Regions from separate parts of the Streptomyces sp. NPDC059861 genome, predicted to be linked through region 2. Evidence: riboswitches for the same ligand, from Rfam matches in the RefSeq annotation. Region 2 holds a riboswitch; the other holds the start of a gene.
What was found. A riboswitch is a leader RNA that binds a small molecule or an ion and turns the genes downstream of it on or off. The one in region 2 is predicted to bind thiamine pyrophosphate.
Positions count from the first base shown of each region.

Region 1 (7,425 bases), on a different contig from region 2:
CCGGGGTGCTGACTGTTCACCCGTTCAGGGTGTCATGCGCCCCGCGGCCTGCCGTCAGCGGATCTTGAGGGTGATCGTCGACCCCTTGGGCGCGGTCTTCCCGCCCCGCACGGACTGGTCGCGCACGGTGTCGCCGAACAGGCCGAGCAGGCCGCGGTCCTCCTCGACCTCGAAACCGGCGCCCTGAAGCTTCTGCCTGGCCTCGCCCACGCTGTCGCCCACCACGTCCGGAACCTCGATCATCTCCGGTCCCTTGGAGAGCGTCAGCGTCACCGTGTCACCCTCGGCGGCCTCGCCGCCGGGGCCCGGGTTCTGCCGGGCGACCTGGCCCGCCTCGTGCTCCGAGTTGATCCGCTCCGTCGCGACGCGCACCTTCAGGCCCGCCTCCTGGAGCTCCTCCCTGGCCTCGGCCGGGTCGCTGCCCGTGACGTCCGGGATGTCGACGGGGGCGCCCTTGCTGACGGTGAGCGCGATCGCCGTGCCGGCCCGCGTCGTGGTGCCCGTCGCGGGGTTCGAGCTGATCACGGAGCCCCGCGGGACGTCCTCGCTGAACTCCCGGGTCACCATGCCCGGCTCCAGACCGCTGTCCTTGAGGAGGTTGCGCGCCTTGTCCAGCCGGTCGCCCGCGACGTCCGGCACCTTCACCGTCTCGGGGCCGTCGGAGACGGTCAGCGTCACGGAGTCGTTGTGCCGGATCCGGGCGCCGGGCGCCGGGTCGGTGCTGATGACCGTGCCGCGCCTCACCGTGTCGCTGTAGGCGTGCCTGACCTGCCCGACCTCCAGACCGGCGTCCGCGAGCCGGTCCTCGGCCTGCGCCTCGGTCTTCGCCAGCAGCGGCGGGACCTCGGTGAACTGGCCCGAGTTGATGTACCAGACACCCAGACCGAGGCCCAGTGCCAGCAGGACCGCGGCGATGAGTGTGACGACCGTGCGCCGCGGGCGGGGGCGGCGGCGCGGGGTGTCCAGGGGCGGCGACTCCAGACGGCTGGTCCGGTTGTACCGGGACTCGTCGTCCTCGTTCACGGGCAGCTGCCGCAGTGCGGTCAGCGCGCGCGGGATGACGCTCGTGCGGTCGTCGGCGTTGTCGTGCTGCGCGGTGACCGCCTGCGGGGGCACCGCGTCGAGTTGCTCGGCACCGAGCGCGGCCCGCGACTCACGGACCCGGGCGAGCAGCGCCACGGCGTCGTACGGGCGGATCTCCGGCATGCGGGCGGTCGCCGCCGCGACCAGCTCGTCCAGCTCGTACGCCAGCCCGGGCACGGCAGCCGAGGGTGGCGGGACGTCCTCGTGCACATGCCGGTAGAGCACCTGGGCGGGGGAGTCCCCCGTGTGCGGCTTGCCGCCGGTCAGCATCTCGTAGAGCACCACACCGCACGCGTACACGTCGACGCGGGGATCGGCGCTGCCGTGCTCGATCTGCTCGGGGGCGAGGTAGGAGACGGTGCCGAGGACGGACCCGGTGGTCTGGGTGACCGTGTCCACGGACCGGACGAGCCCGAAGTCGGCGACCTTGACCCGGCCGTCGTCCCCTATGAGGACGTTCTCCGGCTTCATGTCCCGGTGCACGAACCCGGCGCGGTGGGCGGCGCCCAGCGCGGCCAGGACCGGCTCCAGGATGTCCAGCGCGGCCCGCGGCTGCAGCGCCCCGCGCTCGCGCAGCACGTCCCGCAGGGTGCAGCCGGAGACGTACTCCATCGCCAGGTAGACGTACGACCCGTCCGCCCCCTGGTCGAACACCTGGACGACATTGGGGTGGGCGAGCCGGGCCACCGACTTGGCCTCGCGGATGAAGCGCTCGACGAAGGAGACGTCGGCGGCCAGGGTCGGATGCATCACCTTGAGCGCGAGGACGCGGTCGAGGCGGGTGTCCACGGCTCGGTAGACCGTGGCCATCCCGCCGACCGCGATCCGCGCGTCGACGCGGTAACGGCCGTCGAGCAGTTGCCCGACCAGAGGGTCCTGAAGGGTCGTGTCCACGCAGGCGAGTGTACGAGCCGTCACCGACACCGCTCGCCGGTTCCCGGAGCATCGGGGCGGTACTGCAGCGGACCTGTGACGTGTCTGACGCGCCCACGCGCGACCACGTGGTAGGGGATCACTGGAAGGCGGGCCGCTCCGGGTCCAGCGCGGCCATCCCCGCCACCGGCGAGGAGGCCTCCGCGAAGTGCCGCCGGGGGATACGCCCCGCCAGCCGGGCCAGCCGTCCCGCCTCCACGCCGTTGCGCATGGCGGCGGCCATCAGCACCGGTTCCTGGGCCCGGGTCACGGCTGAGGCGAGCATCACACCCGCGCACCCCAGCTCCATCGCGAACGCCGCGTCCGACGCCGTACCCGCTCCGGCGTCCAGGATCACCGGCACGCGCGCGTGCTCGACGATCAGCTGGAAGTTGTGCGGGTTGCGGATGCCGAGCCCCGAGCCGATCGGCGACCCGAGCGGCATGATCGCGGCACAGCCCACGTCCTGGAGCCTGCGCGCCAGCACGGGGTCGTCGTTGGTGTACGGCAGCACCGTGAAACCGTCGTCCACCAGCGTCTCCGCGGCGTCCAGCAGCTCGATCGGGTCCGGCAGCAGGGTGCGCTCGTCGGCGATGACCTCCAGCTTGACCAGATCGGTGCCGAGGGCCTCGCGCGCGAGGCGGGCGGTCAGCACGGCCTCCCCAGCCGTGAAGCAGCCGGCCGTGTTGGGCAGCACCCGGATGCCCAGTCTGTCCAGCACCGACAGGACGGAGCCGTGCACATCCGGGTTGACGCGCCGCATCGCCACGGTGGTCAGCTCGGTCCCGGAGGCGACCAGCGCCCGCTCCAGCACGTCCAGGCTGGGCGCACCGCCGGTGCCCATGATCAGCCGCGAGGTGAAGGTCGTACCCCCGAGGACAAAGGGATCGTCGGCCATGGGTCAGCCTCCTTGGACGGCGGTGAGGACCTCGACACGGTCACCCTCGGAGAGGGGCGTGACGGGCCACTGCGCGCGCGGGACGACGGTTTCGTTGAGGGCGGCGGCCACACCGGAGGGCGCCGCGGTGAGGGTGCGTACGAGGGTGTCGAGGGCCGTGCCGTCGGTGATCCGGCGGGGCTCCCCGTTGACGGAGATGATCATGCGGGCTGCTCCGTGAGTGCGGCGCTGAAGCGCTTCGGCGTGAAGGGACGGGCCTCGTCCGGGAGTTCACCGGTGGTCAGGACGTGCGCCATGGCGTCGCCGGTGACCGGGGTGAGCAGGACGCCGTTGCGGTAGTGGCCGGTGGCCAGCAGCAGGCCGTCCAGACCGGTCGGGCCGAGCAGGGGGGCGTTGTCGGGCGACCCGGGGCGCAGACCCGCGCGGGTCTCGGTGAGGGGCAGCTCGGTGATGCCGGGGACCAGCTCGTGCGCGTCGCGCAGCAGCTCGTACACGCCGCCGGCGGTGACCGTGGTGTCCCAGCCCAGTTCCTCGCTGGTGGCGCCGACGACCAGCTCGCCGCTCTCGCGCGGCACCAGGTACACATGGCTGCCGCGCACCACCGCGCGCACGGTGCGGTTCAGGAACGGCGCGTGGGCCGGCGGCACGGTCAGTCGCAGCACCTGCCCCTTCACCGGCCGCACGGGCGGCAGCACGGCGTCCGGGACGCCCGCCAGCCGCCCGCTGAGGCTCCCGGCGGCCAGCACCACCTGCCCGGCGCCCACCTCGGTCCCCGCGCGCGTGACGACGCCCGCCGCCCGCTCCCGGACGACCAGCAGCCGCTCGGCCCACTCCCGGTGGAAGACCACGCCCGCCCGCTCGCAGGCGGCCACCAGGGCGGCCGAGAGCCGCCGCGGGTCGATCTGGTGGTCGCCGTCCACCCGCAGCCCGCCGCGCACACCCGGCGCGAGCATCGGCTCCAGGCGGCGGCAGTCCCGGCCCGACAGCCACTCGGAGTCCAGCCCGGAGCGGCGTTGCAGGGCATGCAGTTCGCGAAGGTGGGCGCGGTCGTCGGCGTCCAGCGCGACGGCCAGGGTGCCGCACCGGCGGTAGCCGAGGTCGTGTCCGGTGAGGTCGGTGAGCTCGGCCGCGAACTCCGGATAGCGGCGGGCCGAGGCGAGGTTCAGACCGAGCAGGGTCTCCTCGCCGTAGTGGAGTTCCGTGACGGCGGCGAGCATGCCGGCCGCCACCTGGGCGGCCCCGCCGCCGGGTTCGGGGTCGATTACGGCGGTGGCGAGTCCGCGCTGTGCGGCCCGCCAGGCCGTGACCAGGCCGATGATTCCGCCCCCGATGACGAGGACGTCTGACGTACGTGCGGAGGACGACACGGGCTTCAGCCCCTCCCTTCGCCGGCATGACCCGGATCAGGTTCGTACGGTCGGAGGCCGGCCAGCCTCCCTCTCAGCCCGGTACGTCCGGGCTCCCGCGAGTGCTCTACGGTGGCCACCCTAGCTCTTGCCCGCACGCCTCTGTAAGGGAGCCTCCCGGCATGGCCCGCTCACTGGACGGACTCGTCCTCGCTCCCGTCGCCGACCAGGCCCCGGGACAGGTCGGGACGCGCACCCGGTTCACGTACCACGAGCAGGACGGCGAGATCCGGGCCGAGTACGCGGGTGGCGACGTCGTCCGCGGATACCTGGTGGGCACCCGCGAGGGCGACCGGCTGGACTTCCGGTACGTGCAGCTCAAGCAGGACGGTACGACGTCCTCGGGGCACTGCGTCTCGACGGTCGTGGATCTGCCCGACGGGCGGGTGCGACTGGAGGAGAGCTGGGAGTGGGAGTCGCAGGCGGGCAGCGGGACGAGCGTGGTCGAGCAGGTCGGCCGGAGGTCCGGGGAAGGCGACCGGTAGCACCCCCTTACTGACAAACTGTCAGTTGTCTATGGTGATCAGGTGAGCGAGCAAACGAGGGCACAGGCGCGGCGCGTGGTCGTCGTGGGGGCGGGCATGGCCGGAGTGCAGACCGCGGTGGCCCTGCGGGAACAGGGCTTCCCCGGCACCGTGACGCTGATCGGCGCCGAGCCGCACCAGCCGTACGACCGGCCGCCGCTCTCCAAGGCGGTCCTGCTCGGCAACGCCGAGGGCTCCGCCTTCGACGTCGACTTCGAGGCGCTCGGCATCGAGCTGCACCTGGGGCGCGAGGCGACCGGCGTGCGCCTCGCCGACCACGGGCTGGACACCGAGTCCGGGCCGGTGCCCTACGACGTGCTGGTCCTCGCCACCGGTGCCGAACCCGTCACCCTGCCGGGCGCGGAGGGTGTCCCCGGTGTGCATCTGCTGCGCACCCTGGACGACGCCGAGCGGCTGCGGCCGGTGCTCGCCCTGCAGCACGACATCGTGGTCGTCGGCGCGGGCTGGATCGGCGCGGAGTTCGCCACGGCGGCCCGGGAGGCCGGCTGCGCGGTGACCGTCGTCGAGGCCGCCGACCGTCCCCTCGCCGGGGCACTGCCCGCCGACGTGGCCGCGCCGATGAGCGCCTGGTACGCCGACAGCGGCGCCGTCCTGCGCACCCACGCGCGCGTGCGGAGCGTCGAGCCGGGCGCGGTCGTCCTGGACGACGGCACGCGGGTGCCCGCGGGCGCAGTCGTGGTCGGCATCGGCGCCCGGCCCGCCACGCGCTGGCTCGCCGGCTCCGGCATCGAGCTCGGCTGGTACGGCGAGGTCGTGGCCGACGACCACCTGCGCACCTCGGCGCCGGACGTCTACGCGGTCGGCGACTGCGCGTCCTTCCCCTCGGGGCGCTACGGCGAGCGGCTGATGGTGCACCACTGGGACAACGCCCTGCAGGGCCCCCGCACGGTCGCCGCGAACATCATCGGCGAGGCACCCGCGGTCTACGACCCGGTGCCGTACTTCTGGTCCGAGCAGTTCGGGCGGTTCGTGCAGTACGTCGGGCACCACACCACCGCAGACGCCACCGTGTGGCGCGGTGACCCCGCCGGGCCCGCCTGGTCGGTGTGCTGGCTGCGCGAGGGCCGGCTCGCCGCACTGCTCGCGGTGGGCCGCCCGCGGGACCTGGCGCAGGGCCGGCGGCTGATCGAGGCCGGGACCGTGCTGGACCCGGAACTGCTGGCCGACCCGGCACGCCCCCTGAAGGCGGCCACGGCGTAACGCGTCGTCGCAGGTGGGCGGGGTCGGTGGGCGGGGCTGACTTCCGACTGTCAGTGGGGGATGGCAGGCTTGTTCCCGTGACCGAGATTGACGCAAAGATCGATGCTCTCGTCCCCGCCTGGCTCACCCTCCCCGACATCGCCGAAATGCTCGGCGTCGAGGTGACGCGTGTGCGGCAGCTTGTCAAGGACGGCCAGCTCATCGCCGTGCGCCGCGGTGAGAACCGCGCGCTGCACGTCCCCGCCGCCTTCATCGACGGGGACAAGGTCGTCAAGGGCCTGTCCGGGACCTTGACGCTCCTGCGGGACGACGGCTTCACGGACGAAGAGATGCTGGAGTGGCTCTTCACCCCCGACCCGAGCCTGCCGGGCACGCCCGCGCAGGCGCTCAGCGAGAATCGCGGCACGGAGGTGAAGCGGCGGGCCCAGGCACTCGCCGTCTGATCCCAGCCCGACCCGAAAGAGCCTGACCGGCGTACGGGCCGCGGTCCGCGGGCCCCGGCCCCGGGCCGACCGCGCCCGGCGGGGCCCGTACGCCACCGGCAGGCACACCCAGAGGTACTGATCCACGGGGGGACCCACGCATGCCCGACACCGCCGCCACCGCTCGCGCCCGGCTCGCCGACGCCCGTGTCTACCTGTGCACGGACGCCCGTCGGCGCCAGGGCGACCTGCCCGAGTTCCTGGACGCCGTCCTGGCCGGCGGGGTCGACATCGTGCAGCTGCGCGACAAGGGCATGGAAGCCGCCGAGGAGCTGGAGCACCTGGCGGTCTTCGCCGACGCCTGCGCCCGGCACGGCAAGCTGCTCGCGGTCAACGACCGCGCGGACGTCGCCCACGCCGTCGGCGCCGGTGTGCTCCACCTCGGCCAGGGCGACCTCCCGGTCACCGCGGCCCGGGCGATCCTCGGCGGCGACGTCCTCGTAGGCCGCTCCACGCACGCGGAGGCCGAGGCCGAGGCGGCGGCCGTCCAGGACGGCGTCGACTACTTCTGCACCGGACCCTGTTGGCCCACCCCCACCAAGCCCGGCCGTCACGCCCCCGGCCTCGACCTCGTCCGGCACACGGCAGCGCTGGGCACCGACCGCCCATGGTTCGCCATCGGCGGCATCGACCTCGGCAACCTCGACGAGGTCCTCGACGCGGGTGCCCGCCGGGTCGTCGTCGTCCGCGCGATCACCGAGGCGGACGATCCGGGCGCGGCTGCGGCGGAGTTCGCGAAGCGGCTGCGTGGGGCCTGAGGTGTGACCCCATGTGACCGCAGCGTGTCCAAGGGATGGACAACAAGCCGACAATCCGGGCAAATTTCCTGCATCCGGTTGGGGGACAGGCGCCCCCTGGCTAACCTGCCCGTATGGCCCTCGGAACCGCATCCACCAGGA
Region 1 covers NZ_JBHWJQ010000042.1:51,486-58,910, forward strand. Annotated here, with positions in the region: gene ACFV6X_RS29785 (deoxyribonuclease IV) at 1-20, opposite strand, end outside; gene pknB (Stk1 family PASTA domain-containing Ser/Thr kinase) at 55-1,977, opposite strand; gene ACFV6X_RS29795 (thiazole synthase) at 2,096-2,893, opposite strand; gene thiS (sulfur carrier protein ThiS) at 2,897-3,097, opposite strand; gene thiO (glycine oxidase ThiO) at 3,094-4,260, opposite strand; TPP riboswitch at 4,257-4,369, opposite strand; gene ACFV6X_RS29810 (hypothetical protein) at 4,422-4,784, shown strand; gene ACFV6X_RS29815 (NAD(P)/FAD-dependent oxidoreductase) at 4,881-6,044, shown strand; gene ACFV6X_RS29820 (Rv2175c family DNA-binding protein) at 6,122-6,487, shown strand; gene thiE (thiamine phosphate synthase) at 6,628-7,284, shown strand; gene metF (methylenetetrahydrofolate reductase [NAD(P)H]) at 7,398-7,425, shown strand, end outside.
Region 1: it holds a riboswitch for thiamine pyrophosphate, as region 2 does, so the genes downstream of both, thiO (glycine oxidase ThiO) here and ACFV6X_RS07915 (thiamine ABC transporter substrate binding subunit) in region 2, are expected to answer to the same signal.

Region 2 (7,425 bases):
CACCACCACGACCAGGGCGGCCGACCCGACGGCCTCGGCGAGGGTCCGGCGCCCGAGCGATGCGCTCACGCTGTCGCCTCGGTCTCGTGCGTGGTGGTGAGGAACGTCGAGAGCCGGTCCAGGGTGTCGGGCAGCGCCCAGTAGTAGACCCACGTGCCCCGGCGCTCGCAGTCGATCAGCCCCGCCTGTCGGAGCAACTTGAGGTGATGCGAGATCGTCGGCTGGGACAGGTCGAAGGCCGGGGTCAGTTCACACACGCAGACTTCGCCGCCGGCCCGTGAAGCGATCAGCGAGAGCAGGCGCAGCCGCACCGGGTCGCCCAGCGCCTTGAAGACCTTCGCCAGATCGGTCGCCTGTTCCTCGTCCAACGGCGTGGCCAGCAGCACTGGGCAGCAGCCGGTGGATCGATCGTCCTGCCCGACCACCACGAGTTCTTGCTTCGACATTCTTCTATATTGACGAACGTCTATCCTGAGCGCAAGCTCTGTATCGACAGGTATCGATACAAGCGGATGGGGGCAAGTCATGTCTCGTGCTCAGCTCGCCCTGCGCGTCGGCGACCTCGAAGCGTCGATCGCCTTCTACTCGAAGCTCTTCGGCGTCGAACCGGCCAAGCGCCGCGAGCGCTACGCCAACTTCGCCATCGCTGAGCCCCCGCTCAAGCTCGTGTTGATCGAGGGCGAGGCCGGCGAGGAGACCCGCCTGGATCACCTCGGCGTCGAGGTCGAGTCCACCGAGCAGGTCGGCGCCGCCACCACCCGGCTGAGGGACGCCGGCCTGGCCACCTTCGAGGAGGGCGACACCACCTGCTGCTACGCCCTCCAGGACAAGGTGTGGGTCCACGGCCCCGGTCGCGAGCCGTGGGAGGTGTACGTCGTCAAGGCCGACGCCGGCGCCCTCGGCAAGGGCGCCGAGACCGAAGGGGAAGTGGCCGCCGCGACGGGATGCAGGTGCGGCCGACCGGACGACCCGACGCCCTTGTGAGACACGGGCGCCGATGAGGCGTGCGGCCGCTGGTGTCTCAGGTCGTCGGCTCCGGGCCCCAGGTGTCAGGCCCCACTCCTCGCCAGTCGATCCACGGCGCCTCCGCAAGCTCCGCCGGGTCGACCTCCAGCCCGGCTCGGCGGAGGAATTCCGCGACGTCGGCCAGGTTGTGGGCCAACCCGAGAATCTCGCCGTCCACGCGCACGCGCCGGCCGCCCGTGGGTGACGGCGGATGCACGGTCACGCGAATCGATCCGGACACGCCTTCAGGATCATCCGGGCCATGCGGCCCCGCATGCCGGCGGGTCACCGGCTCGGCCGCTCGCTCAGGCCCCTGCCCGGCTGTCCCAGGTCACGCAGCTCCCACCATGCTGCGGGCCTTGGTCGCCGCTGCTGCCAGTAGGGATGGAAGAACACCTGGGTCGACAGCCGGTACAGGCGCCGACGCAGCTCGGCACGGCCGGGCCGTTCGGCGAGCTGCCGGTAGGTGGCGCTCCATTCCTGCTGCGCCTGGGCGAGGTCGGCGGGGAAGGTTCGCATGGCTGAATTCAAGCATGTGTTCGATTTTCGAGTCCACCGAGGGGTCCGCGTCGACGGCATGGAGGACAGGCCCGAGCGCCTCAAAGGGGCGCATGGGAGGCTTTCGGCAGCACTCGCTCAGGGTGTCTTCGTTGCGGACTGCCTCGCGCTCTTGTTCCTGTTGGTCTCCGTGGCGCTCCGAGCCGCGCCGGAGGGGGCGCTCTTCCGTCTCGGTGCCCTCTCTGTGCCCGAGTCCGTGCGGGATGGCGCTGTCCGCGTCTTCGCGGTCGGCCACTTGAGCTCGATCTCGAGCTCGATCTCCCCGCTGCCGATCTCCACCTCGATCTCGCTGCGCAAGTCGTCGGGGATCCGCAGGCTCAGCGTCCCGGGGCTGAGTTCCAGTTCGGCGTCCCCGCCTTCCCTCAGCGCCTCTGCGAGCGCCGTGAGCTGGTCAGCGGCCTCATGGCGTGACAGCGAGCGCTTCTGCTCAAACTTGAGATCCTTCATGGGTGACCTCCGATTTGGAGCAATAAGCCAGACAGAACCCATTCTGTCGCGATACGCAGGAGCGGCCCACCCGGGTGCGGATGTCCTCTCCTCCTCGTAGCGATCGGCCTTGATGCTTGCCGTCCTCCCCGGCTTCCGCGATCAAGTCACCTCTCTCCGAGGTCCGTCTCATGGCTTCCGTTCGGCTGCCTGGTTCGGTTCCTCCTTCTCAGCGCAGTTCCTCGGCCAGTCCGACGATGATGCCCTCCGGGCCGCGGAGGTAGCAGAGCAGATAGCTGTCCTCGAACCGGGCGATCTCGCCGACGAGTTCGGCGCCGTGAGGGCGCAGGCGGGCAAGGGTGTCCTCGATGTCGTCGACGGCGAACATGACGCGGTGCGTGCCCAGGATGTTGTGCGGCCGGTTGCGCGGCCCGGCGCTGATCACCGCGGGGCTGCGGTACTTCGCCAGCTCGAGCCGGCTGTGACCGTCCGGGGTCCGGACCATCGCGATGTCACAGCGGACGCCGTCCAGTCCGGTGCACTGGTCGGCGACGAGGCCCTCGGCCTCCGCCCTGCCCTCCAGCTCCATACCGAGTTCCACGAAGAAGGCGATGGCGGCCTCCATGTCCTCGACGACGATGCCGACGTTGTCCATCCGCTGAATCGCCATGCTGGTCTCTCCTTCTTCCTGGTGCGGCCGGTGGCGGCCGCTGATGTCCCTGGGACGGAGCCGGTGGCACGTTCTCGACATCCGCAGACCGCCGAACTCCGATGAGAATGACTCTCAGGAAGGCCTGCACCGTGGTTGCTGCGCTGTACGAGGTATAGATCAGAGCACGACGTTGGTGCCTCCCGTCGCATACGCGGCGAGCGCTGAAACGCCGGGCGCGGGCGCTCAGTGAACGACCGGTGACGGCTACTAACGACAGTCGTAGGCAGCGGCAGCCGCAGGTCACCCAAGTCGATCTGCGACACTGGTACAGCCATGCCTAAGCCCGGAGAACTCACATTCGTCGCCCCGCGCGGAGCCAAGAAGCCGCCGCGGCATCTTGCCGATCTCACGCCTGCCGAGCGCAAGGAAGCCGTTGCCGAGATCGGTGAGAAGCCGTTTCGTGCCAAGCAGCTCTCGCAGCACTACTTCGCGCGGTACGCGCACGATCCGGAGCAGTGGACCGACATCCCCGCCGGGTCGCGCGGCAAGCTGCGGGAGGCCTTGCTTCCGGAGCTCATGACCGTCGTGCGGCATCTGTCGACGGACGAGGGCACCACCCGTAAGACGCTGTGGCGGCTGTTCGACGGGACGCTCGTCGAGTCGGTGCTGATGCGGTACCCGGACCGGGTGACCATGTGTATCAGCTCGCAGGCCGGGTGCGGGATGAACTGCCCGTTCTGCGCCACGGGGCAGGCGGGACTCGACCGGAACCTGTCCACCGCCGAGATCGTCCACCAGATCGTGGACGGCATGCGGGCGCTGCGCGACGGTGAGGTGCCCGGCGGGCCCTCTCGGCTGTCGAACATCGTTTTCATGGGCATGGGCGAGCCCCTGGCCAACTACAAGCGCGTCGTCGGGGCCGTCCGCGCGCTGACCGACCCCGAGCCGGACGGGCTCGGGCTGTCGCAGCGTGGGATCACCGTCTCGACGGTCGGACTGGTGCCGGCGATCCACCGCTTCGCCGACGAGGGCTTCAAGTGCCGGCTGGCGATCTCGCTGCACGCCCCGGACGACGAGCTGCGCGACACCCTCGTCCCCGTGAACACCCGCTGGAAGGTGCGCGAGGTGCTCGACGCCGGGTTCGACTACGTCCAGAAGTCCGGGCGGCGGCTGTCCATCGAGTACGCGCTGATCCGAGACATCAACGACCAGGCCTGGCGCGGTGACCGGCTCGGCCGGCTGCTCAAGGGCAAGCCCGTGCACGTCAACCTCATCCCGCTGAACCCGACTCCGGGCTCCAAGTGGACCGCGTCCCGGCCCGAGGACGAGAAGGCGTTCGTCGAGGCCATCGCCGCCCATGGTGTACCGGTGACGATCCGGGACACCCGTGGTCAGGAGATCGACGGGGCGTGTGGTCAGCTGGCCGCCACCGAGCGGTAGTCTGACGCCGTACACATCTTCATATTCCGGCAGGGGAGCGCCACAGCGCTGAGAGTGCGGGACAGTCCGCAGACCCTCTGAACCTCGCCCAGGTCATTCTGGGTAGGGAGATCGGTCGTCACTCAAGCTGTTGCGCCCTGCCCGGGAACCCGTTCCAGGTCCCGGGCAGGGCCGCGTCTCTTCCTGGTCAGCCAGGAGGAAATCAGTGAGCAACACCAAGAAGTTCGCAGCCGTCGTCGTCGGGCTGGGCCTGGTCACGCTGTCCGCGTGCGGGTCCTCCGGGTCCGGCGGCGACGGCTCGGACTCCAGGACGGTCACCCTCGTCAGCCACGACTCATGGGTCGTGTCCAAGAGCGTGATCGCCGCCTTCGAGAGGCAGTCCGGCTACGAGATCAGGGTCCTCAAGGACGGGGACGCCGGCCAGGCCGTCAACAAGGCCGTCCTGACCAAGGACAATCCGCAGGGGGACGTCCTCTTCGGCGTCGACAACACCCTGCTGTCCCGCGCGCTCGACAACGGCCTCTTCCAGCCGTACCAGGCGAAGGGCGCCGACCTGGTCCTGCCCGAGTACCGGGCCGACCAGGAGCAGCACCGCGTCACGCCCGTCGACACCGGCGACATCTGCGTCAACTACGACAAGGCCTACTTCAGCGAGCGGAAGCTGGCCCCGCCGAAGACCCTCGACGACCTGGCCGAGCCCGCGTACAAGAACCTCCTCGTCACCGAGAACGCCTCCACCTCCTCACCCGGCCTCGGCTTCCTGCTCGGCACCGCCGCCGAGTACGGCGACGACGGCTGGGCGGACTACTGGAAGAAGCTCAAGGCGAACGGCGTGAAGGTCGTCGACGGCTGGGAGCAGGCGTACAACGAGGAGTTCTCGGGCTCCGCGAGCGGCAGGAAGGCCGGCGGCGACCGGCCGTTGGTCGTGTCCTACGCCTCCTCGCCGCCCGCCGAGGTCCTCTTCGCCGACCCGAAGCCGAAGACCGCCCCGACCGGCGTGGCCATGGGCACCTGCTTCCGCCAGGTCGAGTACGCCGGGCTGCTCAGCAACGCGAAGAACCCCGAGGGCGGCAAGGCGCTCCTCGACTTCATGCTCACCAAGCAGTTCCAGGACGACATGCCGCTGAACATGTTCGTCTACCCGGTGCGGGAGGCCGCCCAGGTGCCCCAGGAGTTCGTGAAGTTCGGCCCGCAGGCCGAGGATCCCCAGACCATGGACCCGGCGAAGATCGCCGAAAACCGTGACGAGTGGGTCAAGGCGTGGACGTCGCTGGTACTGAAGTAGGCCGCGAGGCACGGGCCGGCACGGCTTCCAAGGCGCGCGGGAACGCGGCGCGGCTCGGGCTTCTCGCTCTGCCCGTCGCGTTCTTCGCGGTCTTCTTCGCCTACCCCGTCGCCGCGATCGTCGGCCGTGGGCTGAAGGCCGATGGGACCTGGCGGTTCGGGCGGCTGGCCGACGTGCTCACCCAGTCCGACATCCGGCACGTCCTGTGGTTCACCACCTGGCAGGCGCTCGCCTCGACCGCGCTGACGCTGCTGATCGCGCTGCCGGGCGCCTATGTGTTCGCCCGCCTCGACTTCCCCGGCAAGCAGGTGCTGCGGGCGGTCGTGACGGTGCCGTTCGTGTTGCCGACGGTCGTGGTCGGAACGGCGTTCCTGGCGCTGGTCGGGCGCGGCGGGCTGCTGGACGACCTGTGGGGCGTACGGCTGGACACAACGGTGTGGGCGATCCTGCTCGCGCACGTCTTCTTCAACTACGCGGTCGTCGTCCGGACGGTGGGCGGGCTCTGGGCGCAGCTCGACCCCCGCCAGGAGGAGGCCGCGCGGATGCTCGGCGCCTCACGCCTGGGCGCCTGGCTGAGGGTCACCCTGCCCGCGCTGGGGCCGGCCGTGGCCGCCGCCGCGCTGATGGTCTTCCTGTTCACCTTCACCTCCTTCGGTGTGGTGCAGATCCTCGGCGGTCCCACCTTCTCCACTCTCGAAGTGGAGATCTACCGGCAGACCACGGAGGTCTTCGACCTCGCCACCGCCGCCGTACTGACGATGGTCCAGTTCGCGGCGGTGGGCGCGGTGCTCGCCGTGCACGCCTGGACCGTACGGCGACGGGAGACCGCCCTGCGGCTGGTGGACGCGTCCGTGACCGCGCGCCGGCCGCGCGGGGCCGGGCAGTGGGCACTGCTCGCCGGTGTCCTGGCCGTCGTCGCCCTGCTGATCCTGCTGCCGCTGGCCGTGCTGGTGCAGCGCTCGCTCGATGCCCCCGGCTTCGGCTACTACCGGGCGCTGACCAGCGAGGACGGCGGCACCTTCCTCGTCCCGCCGATCGACGCGATCGGCAACTCGCTGTCGTACGCGGTCGTCGCCACCGCGATCGCCGTGCTGGTCGGCGGGCTCGCCGCGGTGGCGCTGACCCGGCGCGACGCGGGCCGGTTCGTGCGCGGGTTCGACGCGCTGCTGATGCTGCCGCTGGGCGTCTCCGCGGTGACGGTCGGGTTCGGGTTCCTGATCGCGCTCGACGAGCCGCCGCTGAACCTGCGTGCCTCCTGGATCCTGGTGCCGCTGGCGCAGGCGCTGGTCGGGGTGCCGTTCGTCGTGCGGACCATGCTGCCGGTGCTGCGGGCGGTGGACGTACGGCTGCGTGAGGCGGCGGCGGTGCTCGGGGCGTCGCCGTGGCGGGCCTGGCGTGAGGTGGATCTGCCGATGGTGCGGCGGGCGCTGCTGGTCGCAGCCGGGTTCGCTTTCGCGGTCTCGCTGGGGGAGTTCGGGGCGACGGTGTTCATCGCGCGTCCGGACAACCCGACGCTGCCGGTCGCCGTGGCGCGGCTGCTGGGACGGCCCGGCGACCTCAACTACGGCCAGGCGATGGCCCTTTCGACGATTCTGATGGTGGTGTGCGCGGTGGCGCTGCTGGTGCTGGAGCGGCTGCGGACCGACCGGACGGGGGAGTTCTGATGCTGCTCGGCCTGGAGAACGCGACCGTGCGGTTCGGTGGGCGGCCGGTACTCGACGACGTCGACCTGGAGGTCGCCGAGCACGAGGTGGTGTGCGTGCTCGGGCCCAGCGGCAGCGGCAAGTCGACGCTGTTGCGTGCCGTCGCCGGGCTGCAACCGCTGGACGCCGGGCGGGTACTGCTCGACGGCCGCGACCAGTCCGGTGTGCCCGCGCATCAGCGGGGCGTCGGGTTGATGTTCCAGGACCATCAGCTGTTCCCCCAGCGGGACGTGGGCGGCAACGTGGCCTTCGGGCTGCGGATGCGCGGGGCGCCTAAGGCACACCAGCAGGCGCGGGTGACGGAGTTGCTGGAGCTCGTCGGGCTGCCGGGTGCCGCGCGCCGGGCGGTCGCCGCG
Region 2 covers NZ_JBHWJQ010000006.1:200,962-208,386, forward strand. Annotated here, with positions in the region: gene ACFV6X_RS07875 (aquaporin) at 1-69, opposite strand, end outside; gene ACFV6X_RS07880 (ArsR/SmtB family transcription factor) at 66-446, opposite strand; gene ACFV6X_RS07885 (ArsI/CadI family heavy metal resistance metalloenzyme) at 526-984, shown strand; gene ACFV6X_RS07890 (hypothetical protein) at 1,022-1,246, opposite strand; gene ACFV6X_RS07895 (hypothetical protein) at 1,291-1,524, opposite strand; gene ACFV6X_RS07900 (amphi-Trp domain-containing protein) at 1,642-2,010, opposite strand; gene ACFV6X_RS07905 (VOC family protein) at 2,219-2,659, opposite strand; gene rlmN (23S rRNA (adenine(2503)-C(2))-methyltransferase RlmN) at 2,975-4,081, shown strand; TPP riboswitch at 4,103-4,208, shown strand; gene ACFV6X_RS07915 (thiamine ABC transporter substrate binding subunit) at 4,287-5,366, shown strand; gene ACFV6X_RS07920 (ABC transporter permease) at 5,342-7,030, shown strand; gene ACFV6X_RS07925 (ABC transporter ATP-binding protein) at 7,030-7,425, shown strand, end outside.